DNA from 2 places in the Embleya sp. NPDC127516 genome. Region 1 is predicted to be linked to the other one. Evidence: riboswitches for the same ligand, from Rfam matches in the RefSeq annotation. Region 1 holds a riboswitch; the other holds the start of a gene.

Evidence for each region. A riboswitch is a leader RNA that binds a small molecule or an ion and turns the genes downstream of it on or off. The one in region 1 is predicted to bind cobalamin.
Region 2: another riboswitch for cobalamin. It lies ahead of ACIRL2_RS23130 (energy-coupling factor ABC transporter permease); the one in region 1 lies ahead of metE (5-methyltetrahydropteroyltriglutamate--homocysteine S-methyltransferase).

The regions. Positions count from the first base shown of each region.
Region 1 is NZ_JBIWJT010000004.1:450,236-457,233, reverse strand. It holds gene ACIRL2_RS09975 (IPT/TIG domain-containing protein) at 1-847, shown strand, start outside; gene ACIRL2_RS09970 (low temperature requirement protein A) at 1,294-2,607, shown strand; gene ACIRL2_RS09965 (signal peptidase I) at 2,650-3,021, shown strand; cobalamin riboswitch at 3,263-3,337, shown strand; gene ACIRL2_RS09960 (flagellar hook-length control protein FliK) at 3,522-4,055, shown strand; cobalamin riboswitch at 4,276-4,497, shown strand; gene metE (5-methyltetrahydropteroyltriglutamate--homocysteine S-methyltransferase) at 4,654-6,978, shown strand.
Region 2 is NZ_JBIWJT010000011.1:285,128-292,125, forward strand. It holds gene ACIRL2_RS23105 (Fpg/Nei family DNA glycosylase) at 1-631, shown strand, start outside; gene ACIRL2_RS23110 (PP2C family protein-serine/threonine phosphatase) at 726-1,796, shown strand; gene ACIRL2_RS23115 (energy-coupling factor ABC transporter ATP-binding protein) at 1,815-2,663, opposite strand; gene cbiQ (cobalt ECF transporter T component CbiQ) at 2,660-3,403, opposite strand; gene ACIRL2_RS23125 (energy-coupling factor ABC transporter substrate-binding protein) at 3,408-3,803, opposite strand; gene ACIRL2_RS23130 (energy-coupling factor ABC transporter permease) at 3,800-4,513, opposite strand; cobalamin riboswitch at 4,541-4,750, opposite strand; gene ACIRL2_RS23135 (RDD family protein) at 4,940-5,485, opposite strand; gene ACIRL2_RS23140 (class II aldolase/adducin family protein) at 5,632-6,486, opposite strand.

The sequences.
Region 1 (6,998 bases):
GACCGTCACCGGGACCGGATTCACCGGCACCACCGCCGTCGCGTTCGGCGCGACCCCCGCTCCCTCCTACACCGTCGTCGACGACACCACCATCACCGCGACCGCGCCGCCCGGCACACCCGGCACCGTGGACGTCACCGTGACCGGCCCGGGCGGCACCAGTGCGACCACACCCGCGGACCGCTTCACCTACCTGGCCGCCCCGACGGTCACCTCGATCAGCCCCGGCTCCGGCCCCGCGGCCGGCGGCACCGTGGTCACCATCACCGGCACCAACCTCGCCGGCGCGACCGGCATCACCTTCGGCCCCGGCCGGCCCGCCGGCTCGGTGTCCTGCACCGCGACGACGTGCACGGCGACCGCGCCGCCCGGTCCGGCCGGTTCGGTGGACGTACAGGTGAGCACCGCCGGCGGAACCAGCGCGACCGGTCCCGGCGACCGATACACCTATATCGCGAGCGCGGCCGACGTGGCGGTGACACTCCGGGCCACCGGCGTGCCGTCGTTGTTCAACGCGCGCATCGACTACACGGTCACCATTACCAACAGGGGCCCCGACGCGCTCGGTTCGGCCACCGTCACGGCGCCGCTGCCGGTCCCGATGATCGTCACGTCGCCGGACTGCTCGGTGGCCAATCGCACGGTGACCTGCACGGTCGGCCCGCTGGCCGGAAACGCGGCGACCACCCGGCACTTCACCGCACCGGTCGCCCTGCTCAGCCTGGGCGCCGAGTACGAGGTCACCGCGAGCCGTGTGGCGAGCACGCCCAACGACCCCAATCCGGCCAACAACAGTTCCTCGGCTTCGTGCACCGCGGTCACGTCGCTGCTCATCTTCTGCTCCTGAGCCGGCCTCGCTTGCGGATGGTCGGTCCGCGCGGGTTCGGGGCGACCGGTCCGCGCGGTTCCGGGCGGCCGGGCCGTGTCGGCCCCGTGCGGGGGCGCGACGGCCGGACGCGCGAGCGGGCGTCGGCCGCGGACAGCCGATATACGCGGGCCGCCGTCGGTGCCGGGTAGCCGGAACACGCGAGCCACTGCCCCGAACCGCTTCCGACGGGTAGACAGGACACCTGCGGCGGGCCGGACTACCGGCCCGCCGCAGCGTGTGCCCGGGCTACGCCGATCGCGAACGCGACGGAATCCCCCTGTGCCGAAGCGGAAGTCGCGATGATGATGGGCCCGCGCACGCGCGCGACTCCACTCCGGACCGGGTCGCATCTCGGTCGGATCGCACTTCGGTGCCGCGCCTCGGCCCCCCGATGGGCGCACCCCGGGACACACGAAAGCGAACGCATGAGCCCCTCCTCGACACCCCGTGAACCCGATCGGATCGACGCCTCGATACCGGCGCAGTCCGCATCCGCGAAGACGCCGCCGGCCGGATCCGTACCCGAACCCGCAGCCACGCCCGGACCCGAATTCGACCTCGGCTACGAGATTCCCCTCGAACTCCCGCACGACCCGATCGAGACGCCGGCCGAGAACGAGCGGCCCACCGGTGTGACCCCGATCGAGCTGTTCTTCGACCTCGTCTTCGTCTTCGTGCTCACTCAGGCCACCCACCAGGTGGAGTCGCACCCGGGCTGGACCGGGCTGCTCCAGGGCATGTTGCCGCTGGCGGCGATGTGGTGGATGTTCGGCGCGTTCAGTTGGTTGACGAACGCGGTCCGTCCCGACGCGACGGTGGTCCGGCTGCTGCTGGCGCTCACGATGACTTCGTTCTTCGTGATGGGCCTGGACCTTCCGTACGCGTTCGACCCGGACGGCTGGGCATTCGGCCTCGCGTTCCTGGTCGCCGTCGGGATGCACGTAGCGCTGTTCCTGACCGCGTCCGAACCCTCGGCCCGCTCCGGGATCCTGCGCCTCGCGCCGTTCAACGCGGCGGGCGGCCTGCTGATCCTGGTCGCGCCGCACCTGCCGGACGCAGGCACCTGGGCCTGCTGGGTGGCGGCCGTGGTGGTGATGTACCTGTCGATGGTGATCGGTCGGATCCGCGGCTTCGTGGTCGAGCCGCACCACTTCGTCGAGCGGCACGGCCTGATCATCCTGATCGTGCTCGGCGAATCGGTCGTGGCCGTCGGCATCGGAGCGGGCGGTCGACCGGTCGACTGGAAGCTTGCGGGGGGCATCCTGCTCGGCATCGCGGTCGCCACCGGCATCTGGTGGACCTACTTCGGCGGCGACGACGAACGCACCGTGCGCGCCATGTCGGAGGCGTCGGTCGAGCGTCGCCAGATGCTCGGCTACGTGGCGTTCGGCCTGGCCCACGCGGTGATGATCGCGGGTATCGTGCTGATCGCGGCGGGCATCTCGGACGCCATCCATCACCTGGGCGGCGACACGAACCGTTGGTGGCTGGGGGCTGGCCTGGCCACCTTCCTGGCGGGTCACGCGTGGCACCGCTTCGTGTTGGCCACCGGCCCGGTCCAGGGACACATCGTCACCGCGGTGGTGGCGGTACCCCTCGTCGCGTCCGTCGCGGGCACGGGCTGGGCGGTACTCGCGGTCGCCACGGCGCTCCTCGCGATCATGACCGTGTCCGACCACCTCCGCCAGGTCCGCGCGGCGGAGGAGCCGGACGCGCGGCAGGTGACCTCGGCCGGCTGACCCTTTGGGGCCGGGGAGCCTGCTCTGCTAGCGTCCCCGGCCATGAACGACAGCGTGTACGTGGGCAACGCGGGCCCGGACGCGGCGCTGGACCGGGGTTGGCTGCTCGGCCATTTCAAGGACGTCGGCGACCCTCGGCACAGCGAGGCGGTGGAGATCAAGTGGGGTGTCCACCCACCCGGCGACGCGCGCGCCGAGTGGGTGAGCGGTGAGGCGCGGACCGCGCTGCTGATCCTGATCAGCGGCCGGTTCCGGGTCGAACTGCCGGGCCGCAGCGTTTTGTTGGCGAAGCAGGGCGACTACGTGGTGTGGGGTCGCGGTGTCGACCACTCCTGGGCGGCCGAGGAGGAGTCGGTGGTGCTCACGGTGCGGTGGCCGTCCGTGCCGGGGTATCGGGTGGGCGAACCCACCTGAGCCGCGGCGCCGGCGCCGCGGCCCACCACAGGGCCGGCCACCGTGTCGGCCGACCTTCAGGGCGGTGCCTCTCCGGCCGACGCTTTTCGGCCGGCGCCTTCCGGGCGGCGCCTCCCACGCGGTGACGAACGGCACCGTGCATTGCTCGCGCGACCTGTTGTACGACGAGCAGCTCATCTCATACGCTCCGCAAGCCGACCCTGTCCGGGTCGGCGACACAACCGCATAGTTCGCAATCCAGGGGAAGCCGGTCGAAATCCGGCGCTGACCCGCAACCGTAGGCGGTGGCCGACAGGCCGCCGCGAGTCGGAATGCCTGGATTCGTACGAGTTTAAGGCTCCAGCTGTCGTGGACTGCACGCTGAAGCCCGGATTTCACGTCCGGCGGTGTCTCGTCGGCGCGATGCCGGGGTCGGCGGTCCTGTGAGGAACATCGCTCGGCCCGGGCGGCATCGGTTCCGCCGCTCGTGCCGACGCCCGTCGCACGAAGGGAATCCGCACGTGAAATCTCGTGGGAACAAGGCTCGAATAGGCCGGCTGGTCGGGGCACTCGCCCTTCTCCTGCTGCCCGCCACCGCCCAGATCACCGTGAGCGCACCCGCCGCCTACGCCATCGACCCCACCAAGGGCTCCGCCGGCGTCTGTCCGGACGCCAACGGGGTGACCGTGATCGTCGACTTCCAGGAACTCGGCGGCGCCACGCTCACCCGCTGCGCGCCCGGCGACCAGGCCACCGGTCTGGCCGCGCTCAAGAACGCCGGCTTCCAGATCCAGGGCACGAACCGGTGGGGCGAGGCGTTCATCTGCCGGATCGAGGGCAAGCCCGGCACGGACACCGAGCCCTGCGTCAACACCCCTCCGGCGTCGGCGTATTGGTCGTACTGGCACGCGCCGAACAACGGCACTTGGACGTACAGCTCGTGGGGCGCGACCAACCGAAAGCCCCCGCTGGGCAGCTTCGAGGGCTGGTCCTTCTCCAAGGACAAGAGCTCCACCACCAATCCGCCCCCGCGCGTGGCCCCCACGCGCCCGTAGGGCCGACCCGGCGTCGGATCCGAAGCGAGGTCGTCCTCGGCTGCGCGACCGCGTTCGTTCCGCCGGTCATCGCCGACGCGCGTGATTCGGTCGGAACGAACGCCGGGAACGGACCGCGCACGCCTGCCCGATCGGCGCCGGCGGAGGCATCCGCCTCGCGCGTAAGTCGTTTCACCGTCCACCGGGTGGACTCGCCTGCCGGACGCGCCCATCGCCGGCTAAGCTGACGGACGCAGTCGGTTCGCCCTGCCCGCCAGGCAGGCGCGTCGTAAGAGGGAACCCGGTGTGAATCCGGGACTGCCCCGCAGCGGTGAGTGGGAACGACCGCCGTCAACAGCACTGGGCCCCAGGACGGGCCCGGGAAGCGACGGCCAGTAGGAGTCCGCCCTTTCGGTGGACGCGCCCACGAGTCCGAAGACCTGCCACTGCCCGTGTGCCGACGAGGCACACGGTGATCTCGGTGACCTCGTGGGCGGGTCGGCGGACAACCCCGGTGGCACACGTGCGCGACAGCGCCGAAACGCCCCGGCGGCTTGCCATCCCTTCGCGCCCTCGATCCGTCCCGGGATTCCGGAGACAACTCGCGAAGGAGAGTTCCGTGACCACCAAGTCCGCAGCCGCGGCAACCCGCGCCACCGTGTACGGCTACCCCCGACAGGGCCCGCGCCGGGAGTTGAAGAAGGCCATCGAGGGCTACTGGGCCGGTCGGGTCACCGCCGACGGGCTTCGCGAGACCGCGGCCGAACTGCGCCGCGCCAACCGCGATCGGCTCGCCGATGCCGGTGTACACGAGGTGCCCACCGGCGACTTCTCGCTCTACGACCACGTCCTGGACACCACCGTGATGGTCGGCGCGATCCCGCCCCGCCACCGTGCGGCCGTCGAAGCCGACGCCCTGGACGGCTACTTCGCGATGGCGCGCGGCACCCAGGAGGTGGCGCCGCTGGAGATGACCAAGTGGTTCGACACGAACTACCACTACCTGGTCCCCGAACTCGGCCCCGACACCGTGTTCTCCGCGAACTCCGCCAAGCAGGTCGCCGAGTTCGAGGAGGCCATCGCACAGGGCCTGACCGCCCGCCCCGTACTGGTCGGCCCGATCACCTACCTCCTGCTCGCCAAGCCCGCGCCCGGCGTCGCGGCCGACTTCCAGCCGCTGACCCTGTTGGATCGACTGCTGCCGGTGTACGCCGAGGTGCTCGCCGACCTGCGCGCGGCCGGCGCCGAGTGGGTGCAACTGGACGAACCCGCGCTGGTCCAGGACCGCAGCTTCGCCGAACTCAACGCCATCGCACGCGCCTACCGCGACCTCGGCGCGCTCACCGACCGGCCCAGGCTGCTGGTCGCCTCGTACTTCGACCGCCTCGGCGAGGCGTTGCCGATCCTGGCCAAGGCGCCGATCGAGGGGCTCGCCCTCGACTTCACCGGAGCCGCGTTCGCCAACCTGGACGCCCTGGCCGCCGTCGGCGGACTGCCCGGCAAGCGCCTGGTCGCCGGCGTCGTCGACGGGCGCAACGTGTGGATCAACGACCTCGGCAGGTCGCTGGCCACCCTGGGTACCCTGCTGGGCCTGGCCGAGCGCGTCGACGTGTCCGCGTCCTGCTCCCTGTTGCACGTGCCCCTGGACGCCGGCGACGAGCGCGACATCGACCCGCAGGTCTCCCGATGGCTCGCCTTCGCCCGGCAAAAGACCGAGGAGATCGTCACGTTGGCCCGCGGCCTGGGCCAGGGCACGGACACCATCGCGACCCATCTCGCCGCCAACCGGGCCGACCTGGCCGCGCGCAAGACCTCCGCCCTGACCCGCGACCCCGCCGTACGTGCCCGCGCCGCCGCGGTCACCGACGCGGACGGCCGGCGCAGCCTGCCCTACGCCGAGCGCGCCGCGGCCCAACGCGCCCACCTGGGACTCCCGTTGCTGCCGACGACCACGATCGGCTCCTTCCCGCAGACCGGCGAACTGCGCACCGCCCGCGCCGACCTGCGCGCCGGACGCATCGACGAGGCGGGCTACGAGGAACGCATCGAGTCCGAGATCCGCGACGTGATCTCCTTCCAGGAGAAGGCCGGAATCGACGTCCTGGTGCACGGCGAGGCCGAACGCAACGACATGGTGCAGTACTTCGCCGAACAACTCACCGGATACGTGGCCACCCGGCACGGCTGGGTCCAGTCGTACGGCACCCGGTACGTGCGCCCGCCGATCCTGGCCGGCGACATCTCCCGTCCCGAGCCGATGACCGTGCGCTGGACCTCGTTCGCCCAGTCGTTGTCCGACCGCCCCGTCAAGGGCATGCTCACCGGCCCCGTCACCATGCTCGCGTGGTCCTTCGTGCGCGACGACCAGCCGCTCGGAACCACCGCCCGGCAGGTCGCCCTGGCGCTGCGCGACGAGGTCCGCGACCTGGAGGCCGCGGGGGCCTCGGTCATCCAGGTGGACGAACCAGCGCTGCGCGAGACACTGCCGCTGCGCGCCGCGGACCGCGCCGAATACCTGGCCTGGGCCACCGAGTCGTTCCGCCTGACCACCTCCGGCGTGCGCGCGGCCACCCAGATCCACACGCACATGTGCTACGCCGAGTTCGGCGACATCGTGCAGGCGATCGACGACCTCGACGCCGACGTGATCAGCCTGGAGGCCGCCCGTTCGCACATGCAGGTCGCCCGGGAGCTCGCCGCCCACGGCTATCCGCGCGAGGCCGGTCCCGGTGTGTACGACATCCACTCCCCGCGCGTCCCGAGTGCGGAGGAGGTGACCGCTCTGCTGCACGAGGGGCTGACCGCGATCCCCGCCGGGCGGCTGTGGGTCAACCCCGACTGCGGCCTCAAGACCCGCGGCTGGCCCGAGGTTCGCGCCTCGTTGGAGAACCTGGTGGCGGCGGCGCGCGGGGTACGGGTGACGCTCCCCGACGCCGCGTCCTGAGTCGGGACCACCGGGGCGGG
Region 2 (6,998 bases), on a different contig from region 1:
GCATCTGGGCCTGTACGGACAGTTCTCCTTCGGCGAGGGCGACAAGCTGCCCGACCCGGTCGGTCAGGTCCGGCTGCGGCTGGCCGCGAAGGTGCCGGGCGGCGCGGCCTGGGCCGACCTGCGCGGCCCCACCGCCTGCCGACTGCTGGACCGGGCCGAGAAGGACGCGGTGCACGCCCGGCTGGGCCCCGACCCGCTGCGGGCGGACGCGGACCCGGCGGCGGCGTGGCAGCGGATCCAACGCAGCGCGAAGCCGATCGGCGCGCTGCTGATGGAGCAGAACGTGCTCGCGGGCGTGGGCAACGTCTACCGCGCCGAGGTGCTGTTCCGGTTCGGCGTCGATCCCCGACTGGCGGGCAACCGGCTCGCGCGGGAGACCTGGGACGCGATGTGGGCCGACCTGGTGCTGCTGATGCGCGAGGGCGTGCTGTCGGGCCGGATCGACACCGTGCGCCCCGAGCACACCCCCGAGGCGATGGGCCGCGAGCCGCGCAAGGACGACCACGGTGGCGAGGTGTACGTCTACCGGCGCACCGACATGCCGTGTTTGGTGTGTGAAACCCCGGTCAAGACCGCCGAGTTGGTCGGCCGGAATCTGTTCTGGTGCCCCACCTGTCAGCCGTCGGCGTAACCTCCGATTGGTGACCGTTCGGTAGTGTCGCGGGGTGGCCGCGCCGACAAGCAGAGGAAACCGGGCAAGCCGGACCGGGAGGCGCGCGACACTCGTGCGCTCGGGCCGGCGCGTCGCGACCTGGCTGCGGCATCGGGTCTTCCCCTCCGACGGGTTCGCCCTGGCCGGACTGCTGGCCGCGGTCACCGCGTGCGGCCTGCTCTCGGATGTGAACGCGTCGTGGTTCCCGGCCACGATGACGGCGCTGCCGATCCTGGTCGGCGGGTTGGTGCTGCGGATGCCCAGCCTGCTCCTGCTGTACGCGGCCACCGCCGGCGTACTGGTCGCGCAGCACCAGGTGCACGACCCGGAAGAGGTCACCGCGGGCACCATCGTGGTGGTCGGGGCGATCGCGGGCATCGTGCTGCTGATGGCCCGGATGCGGACCCGCCTGGGCGTGCAGTGGACGCGTGGCGAGTCGATGTTGTTCGACCTGCGGGACCGGTTGCGGGCCCAGGGCGAGATGCCGGTGCTGCCGCCGCAGTGGCATACCGAGGTGGTGCTGCGACCGGCCGGTGGGCAGTCGTTCTCCGGCGACTTCCTGGTCGCCTCCCGCGGCGCGGGCGGCGGGCGGGTGCTCGAGGTGGTGCTGGTCGACGTCTCCGGCAAGGGGCTGGCCGCGGGCACGCGCGCGTTGATGTTGTCCGGCGCGTTCGGCGGGCTGCTCGGCTCGTTGCCCCCGCACGGTTTCCTGCCGGCGGCGAACGACTACCTGTTGCGCCAGGAGTGGGCGGAGGGCTTCGCGACGGCGGTGCACGTCGTGCTCGACCTGGAGTCGGGCGAGTACGAGTTGATCTCGGCGGGACACCCTCCGGGCGTGCACTGGGACGCGGGCTCCGGGCGCTGGCACGTGATCGAGGCGGTCGGCCCGCTCCTGGGGGTGATCGAGGACGCGACCTTCGAGGGCGTCAAGGGCCGGCTGGGCACCGGCGACGCGCTCCTGTTGTTCACCGACGGCATGGTGGAGATGCCCGGCGAGGACATCGCCACCGGCATCGACCGTTTCCTCGGTGAGGCCGAGCGGCTGGTCCGGGACGACTTCCACGACGCGGCGCGCCGGATCGTGGCGGCGGCCGGGCGCAACGTGGGCGACGACCGCGCGGTGGTGCTGCTGCGCCGGCGCTGAGGTCGGCCCGGGGTTCGCTCAGTGGGCGGGCTCCGCGGTGCTCGGGGCCGGACGCGCCAGGGCCGCCAGTTCGGCGGGCGTGCGCGGCAGGGTGCCCGCCGGGGCCAGCCCGTGTGCGGCCAGTACGGCGGCGGCCGCGTGCGCCCAGGTCGGCCGCAGGCTCGCGGCGGCCAGCAACTCGGTGTCCGCGAGCAATTCGCTCGCCGGCCCGGTGTGCAGGCGCCCGTGTGCGAGGACCGCCGCGTCGTCGGCCCAGCGCAGCGCGAGGTCCACGTCGTGGGTGGCCATCACCACCGTCGTCCCGGTCGCACGCAAGTGGTCGAGCGTGTGCAACAGCGCTTCCTGCCCGGCCGGATCCAGGCCCGCGGTCGGCTCGTCCAGCACCAGCACCTCGGGCCGCATCGCGATCGCGCCGGCGATGGCGACCCGCTTGCGCTGGCCGAAGGACAGCAGGTGCACGGGCCGCTCGGCCAGTTCGGTGATTTCGAGCGCGGCCAGTGCCTCGGCCACCCGCGAGCGCACCTCGGCCGGGTCCAGATCCAGGTTGAGCGGCCCGAACGAGACGTCCTGGGCCACCGACGCCGAGAAGAGCTGGTCGTCGGGATCCTGGACGACCAGTTGCACAGCCCGCCGCAGCGCGGTGAGCCCCTTGCGGTCGTGCCGAATCGGCACCTCGTGCAGTTCGACCCGCCCCGAGTCCGGTGTCAGGCCGCCGGTCAACAGCCGCAGCAGCGTGGTCTTCCCGCTGCCGTTGGGCCCGAGCAGCGCCAGCGCCCGCCCGGTCGGAACGGACAGGGACAGCCCGCTCAACACGGCCGGCCCGTCCTCGTAGGCGTAGCCGATCTCTCGTACCCGCAACGGAATCACGGCACCACCGATACCAGGAGAAGAGTGGCGGCGACGACCGCCGCCACGACGAACAGGGAGCCCGCGACGAACGCCCGCGAGACGCGTACCTCGTCCACCAGCACCCGCAGGCGCCCGTCGTAGCCGCGTCCGGCCAGACCCGCCTCCAGGCGCTGGGCGCGGGCGAACGCGTGCACGAAGACCGCCGAGCCGAGCCCGGCCACCGAGCGCCAACGGGCTCGCCGGGTGCGGTGACCCAGCCGGCCCGCCTGGGCCTGGTTGATCCGCGTGGTCGTGTCGTAGAGCAGGAACAACATTCGATACATCACCGCGGCGACGTCCACCACGGCGGCCGGCACGCCCACCCGGTTCAGCCTCGGCAGTACGTCCGACAGCGGTGTGGTGAACGCGAACAGCAGCATCGCCAGGCCCGCGGCGGTGGAGCGGGCGAGCAACTCGGCGGCGTGGCGCGGCCCGTTGGGGGCCCAGCCGACGCCGTCCGCGCCGATCGTGACGAGCAGGGCGAGCGCGCCGGTGGCGGCGAATCCGAGCGGCGCGCGGGCGGCCCGCCACAACCGCCGGGCGGGCACGCGCGCGAAGCCGAACGCGACGACCAGGACGGTCGCCGCGACCAGGACCGCGCCGGGCCACGGCGGCAGTGCCACCGCGCACCCGAGCAGCCCGAAGGAGAGCACGGCCTTGTCGGCCGGATGGCGGTGACGCCACGAACTCGCGTGCGCCGCCGCGTCGATCGGCAGCACGGAATCAGCGGCCCGGGACCGATGCCGGCGTCTGGTCCGCGGGTGTCGCCCCGGCGGCATTCGCCGAAGCGGCGGTCGGTTCGTCGGGCGTGTCCGAGGCATCCGGCGCGAGCCGGCGGCGGGTGCGCTTGACCCCGAACATGTAGCCGACCACGCCCGCGCCGAGGGCGGCCTGCAACGCGAACAGACCGGACTCGATCTCTCCGGACGGCGGTTCGTACAGCGGGCTGAACCACGGCTCGTAGTCCGGGTCGTTCTCGGTGATCGCGGTCTCCGCCTGGGTGTCGGCGCCCGCGAACGGCTCGTCCTTGTGGTCGCCCATGCCGAACACCACGGGCAGGACCGCGAGCAGTACCACGGCCAACACGATCAGCAGGTTGATCTTCGTGGAGCGCTTCACTTGGACTTCTCCTCCTCGCGCGCGATCCGCGCGTCCGTGACCACACCGAGCCGGACCAGATCGCCGCGGCTGGACTGCCGCAACAAGCGCACGACCAGGACGGTCAGCAGACCCTCGCTGATCGCCAGCGGGATCTGGGTGAGGGAGAAGATGCCGCCGAACTTGGCCAACGCGCCCGCGAATCCGCTGTCCGGGTCGGGGAAGGCCAGGGCCAACTGCACGCTGGTGACGCAGTAGGTGCTCAGGTCCGCGACGAACGCGCCCACGAACACCGCGACATCCAGCGGAGTGGTGCCGCCGCGTCCGTCCAGGAGCGAACGGGCCAGCCGATACGCGCCGTAGCCGGCCCACGGGCCGACGATCGCCATGGAGAACACGTTCGCGCCGAGCGTGGTCAGCCCGCCGTGCGCGAGCAGCAACGCCTGGAAGAGCAGGGTGATCGTGCCCAGTACGGCCATGATCGGCGGCCGGAACAGGATCGCGCCCAGTCCGGTACCGGTGGGATGGGAGCAACTACCGGTGACGGAAGGGATCTTGAGCGCGGACAGCACGAACGAAAACGCGCCGGACGCGCCGAGCAGCAGCGTGTTCTCGGGTTTGTCGCGTACCTCGCGGGTGAGCGCGCGGGCGCCGTGGACGACGAACGGGGCCGACGCGACGCCCCAGGCGGCAGCGTGTTCCCAGGGCAGATAGCCCTCTGCGATATGCATGAGGAAGGGTCCCTCTCCAACACCTCGTGGACGGACGATCGCCGTGGCCGGTCTCCTGGCTGACGGGTCGTACGTTCACATCTCCGCCTTCCCGGGGCCGCGCGAGCGGTCCCAGTGGCTTCCCGCGGCGACGAATCAACGTTTCCGCGGGGGTGGAGGAGAACTTCCCGATCACAGTGGCGAGGGCCGCGCCGGCATCGAACCGGCTTCCCGAGCACCACGGCGAGCCGACACTAGTGGTCGGATGGACATGGCGACAAGATGGCTTTTGCAAACCGTGCGCAAGACCACAATGCGGGCGGAGCGGTCGAGCAATTGCCGCATTCCGGAGCGTGATCGTCGACGGGTGCGGCGGGGCGCGATTGCGGTGCGATGCGGAGTGGCGCGGTGTGGCGCGGCTCGGCGCCGAGGCACGCCGCGCGGTGCTCAGTCCAGGCCGGGTCCTCGGCCCCGGACCACCACGGTGCCCGCAACCCGGTCACCGACCCGCTGGCGCCGCTCGCTGGTGAGCACCGCGGTCAGGCCGACCGCGCCGAGCGCGAACGCGTCGACGCACAGCAGCAGCCAGCGGATCCCGAGCTGACGCCGCCCCGCCCGCCCACCGGACACGTCCACGACCCGGATACCGAACATCTGCATGCCCCACGTGCGCCCGTCGTGCTCGGCGGGCCGCAGTACCCAGTACCAGAACAGGATGGCCAGCGCGACCATCAGCACACCGACGGTGATCGTCGCGGTCAGCGGGCCGCTGCGGATCGAACCGTCGGGATGTGTGGGCAGCAGGACGAACAGGAACATCGCGGCGCCGGGCAACAGCGCGGACGCCAGCACGTCCACCACGAACTGGCCGATCCGGCGCCACAGCACCGAGGGGCCGACCGGGCTCGCGACCTCGGGCAGCCACACCCGGGCGCGCGGGCGGGCGGGCCGCGCCGAGCGGGCGAAGTGCCGCGGAAGGCTCCGTTCGTACATGCTGTTGTACTTTCCGCAACCGGGTGATTTGACTCCCGACGCGGCCGGATATCGGCGAGATTGCGCCCGGTCGGCGGATCCGGTCGGCGGCCGGGACCGGATGGCCCGGATCCGGCGCCGACGGCGGCGATCGGATTCTCGGGTGATCAGATCGTCATCGGGCCGTCCACGCCGAACAGGTCCGGCTCGGAGCGGCTGATCACGTCGTACAGCGGTTTGTAGTTGATCCAGGCGACCGTGTCGTTGCCCAGTTGTTCCCGGGTCAGCCGCGCGTTTTCCGGCGTGATCGGCTTGAGCTCGCCGGCCGCCTGGGCGAGCAGCTGTACCTGGCAGGAGCGCTCCATGGTGATGAACCACCACGCCGCCGCGTCGACCGACTGCCCCACCGTGAGCAGGCCGTGGTTGCGCAGGATCAGCGCCTTCCGCGGGCCGAGCGTCTTGGCGATGCGGCGGCCCTCCTCGGCGTCGAGTACGACGCCCGCGTAGTCGTCGAACAGCTCGTGATCCTCGTAGAACGGGCACACGTCCTGAGTGATCGGTTCGAGTCGGATGCCGAGCGCGGAGATCGCCCGGCCGTGCACGGAGTGGCTGTGTGCCGCCGCGACCACGTCGGGACGGGCCGCGTGGATCTGCGAGTGGATCGCGAACGCGGCCTGGTTGACGTGGAATCGGCCCTCGACGACCTGTCCCTCGTGGTTGACCAGAATCAGGTCGTCCACGGTGATGTGCTTGAACGACATCCCGAACGGGTTGACCCAGAAGTGATCGGTGAGCTCCGGATCACGCGCGGTGATGTGGCCGGCCACCCCCTCCTCGAAGCCGAACCGACCGAACAGCCGCAACGCCGCGGTCAACCGCTCCTTGCGGTGCCGGCGCTCCTGTTCGACGGTCTCGAACGTGGGCGGCAGGGCGAAGCTCAGGTCGGCCGGGGACACCGGCAGCGGCGGGGTCGGCTGCCGGCCCGGCACGTCCTGGGCCTGCGGAGCATCGGTGCCGGACATGTGTGTCTCCTCGAACTCGACTCGGTCTGCTATGCGGGGCGTGGGACGCGGCCGACGCTACCGGCGAGTCACTTCCCAGGACAGCCCCCGACGGCGGGCCGTTCGTGCGAGGCCGGGGATTTTAGCGCCCGGGTCGCGTTGGGACCGGGTTTCCGGAAATTAATCGAATATTGCCCGCAGGGCTCTTCGAGCTGCTTCTACGCTGCCGTTCAGTGAGTCCGGGAGGTCGAGTTCGAAGCAGTCGAACTCGAATTTCCGGACCCGCGACAGACGCACAAGATACGGGCAACGCGCAAAGTACGGGCGCGCGGAAAGAACGGGCGCACACAGGGGGAAGGGGCGCGTGACTTGAGCGGCGGGGGCGTGAATTCGACGGAGGTTGTGAGTATCGGCGCACGGGCGCCCTCGGCGACGCCCGTGTTCGGCCGCGGCGATCCGGTGCCGGTGCGGGCCAAGGCGGACGCGGGCCGGCGGGGTTCACCCGCCCGGGCTTCGACGTCGAGGAGCCCGAT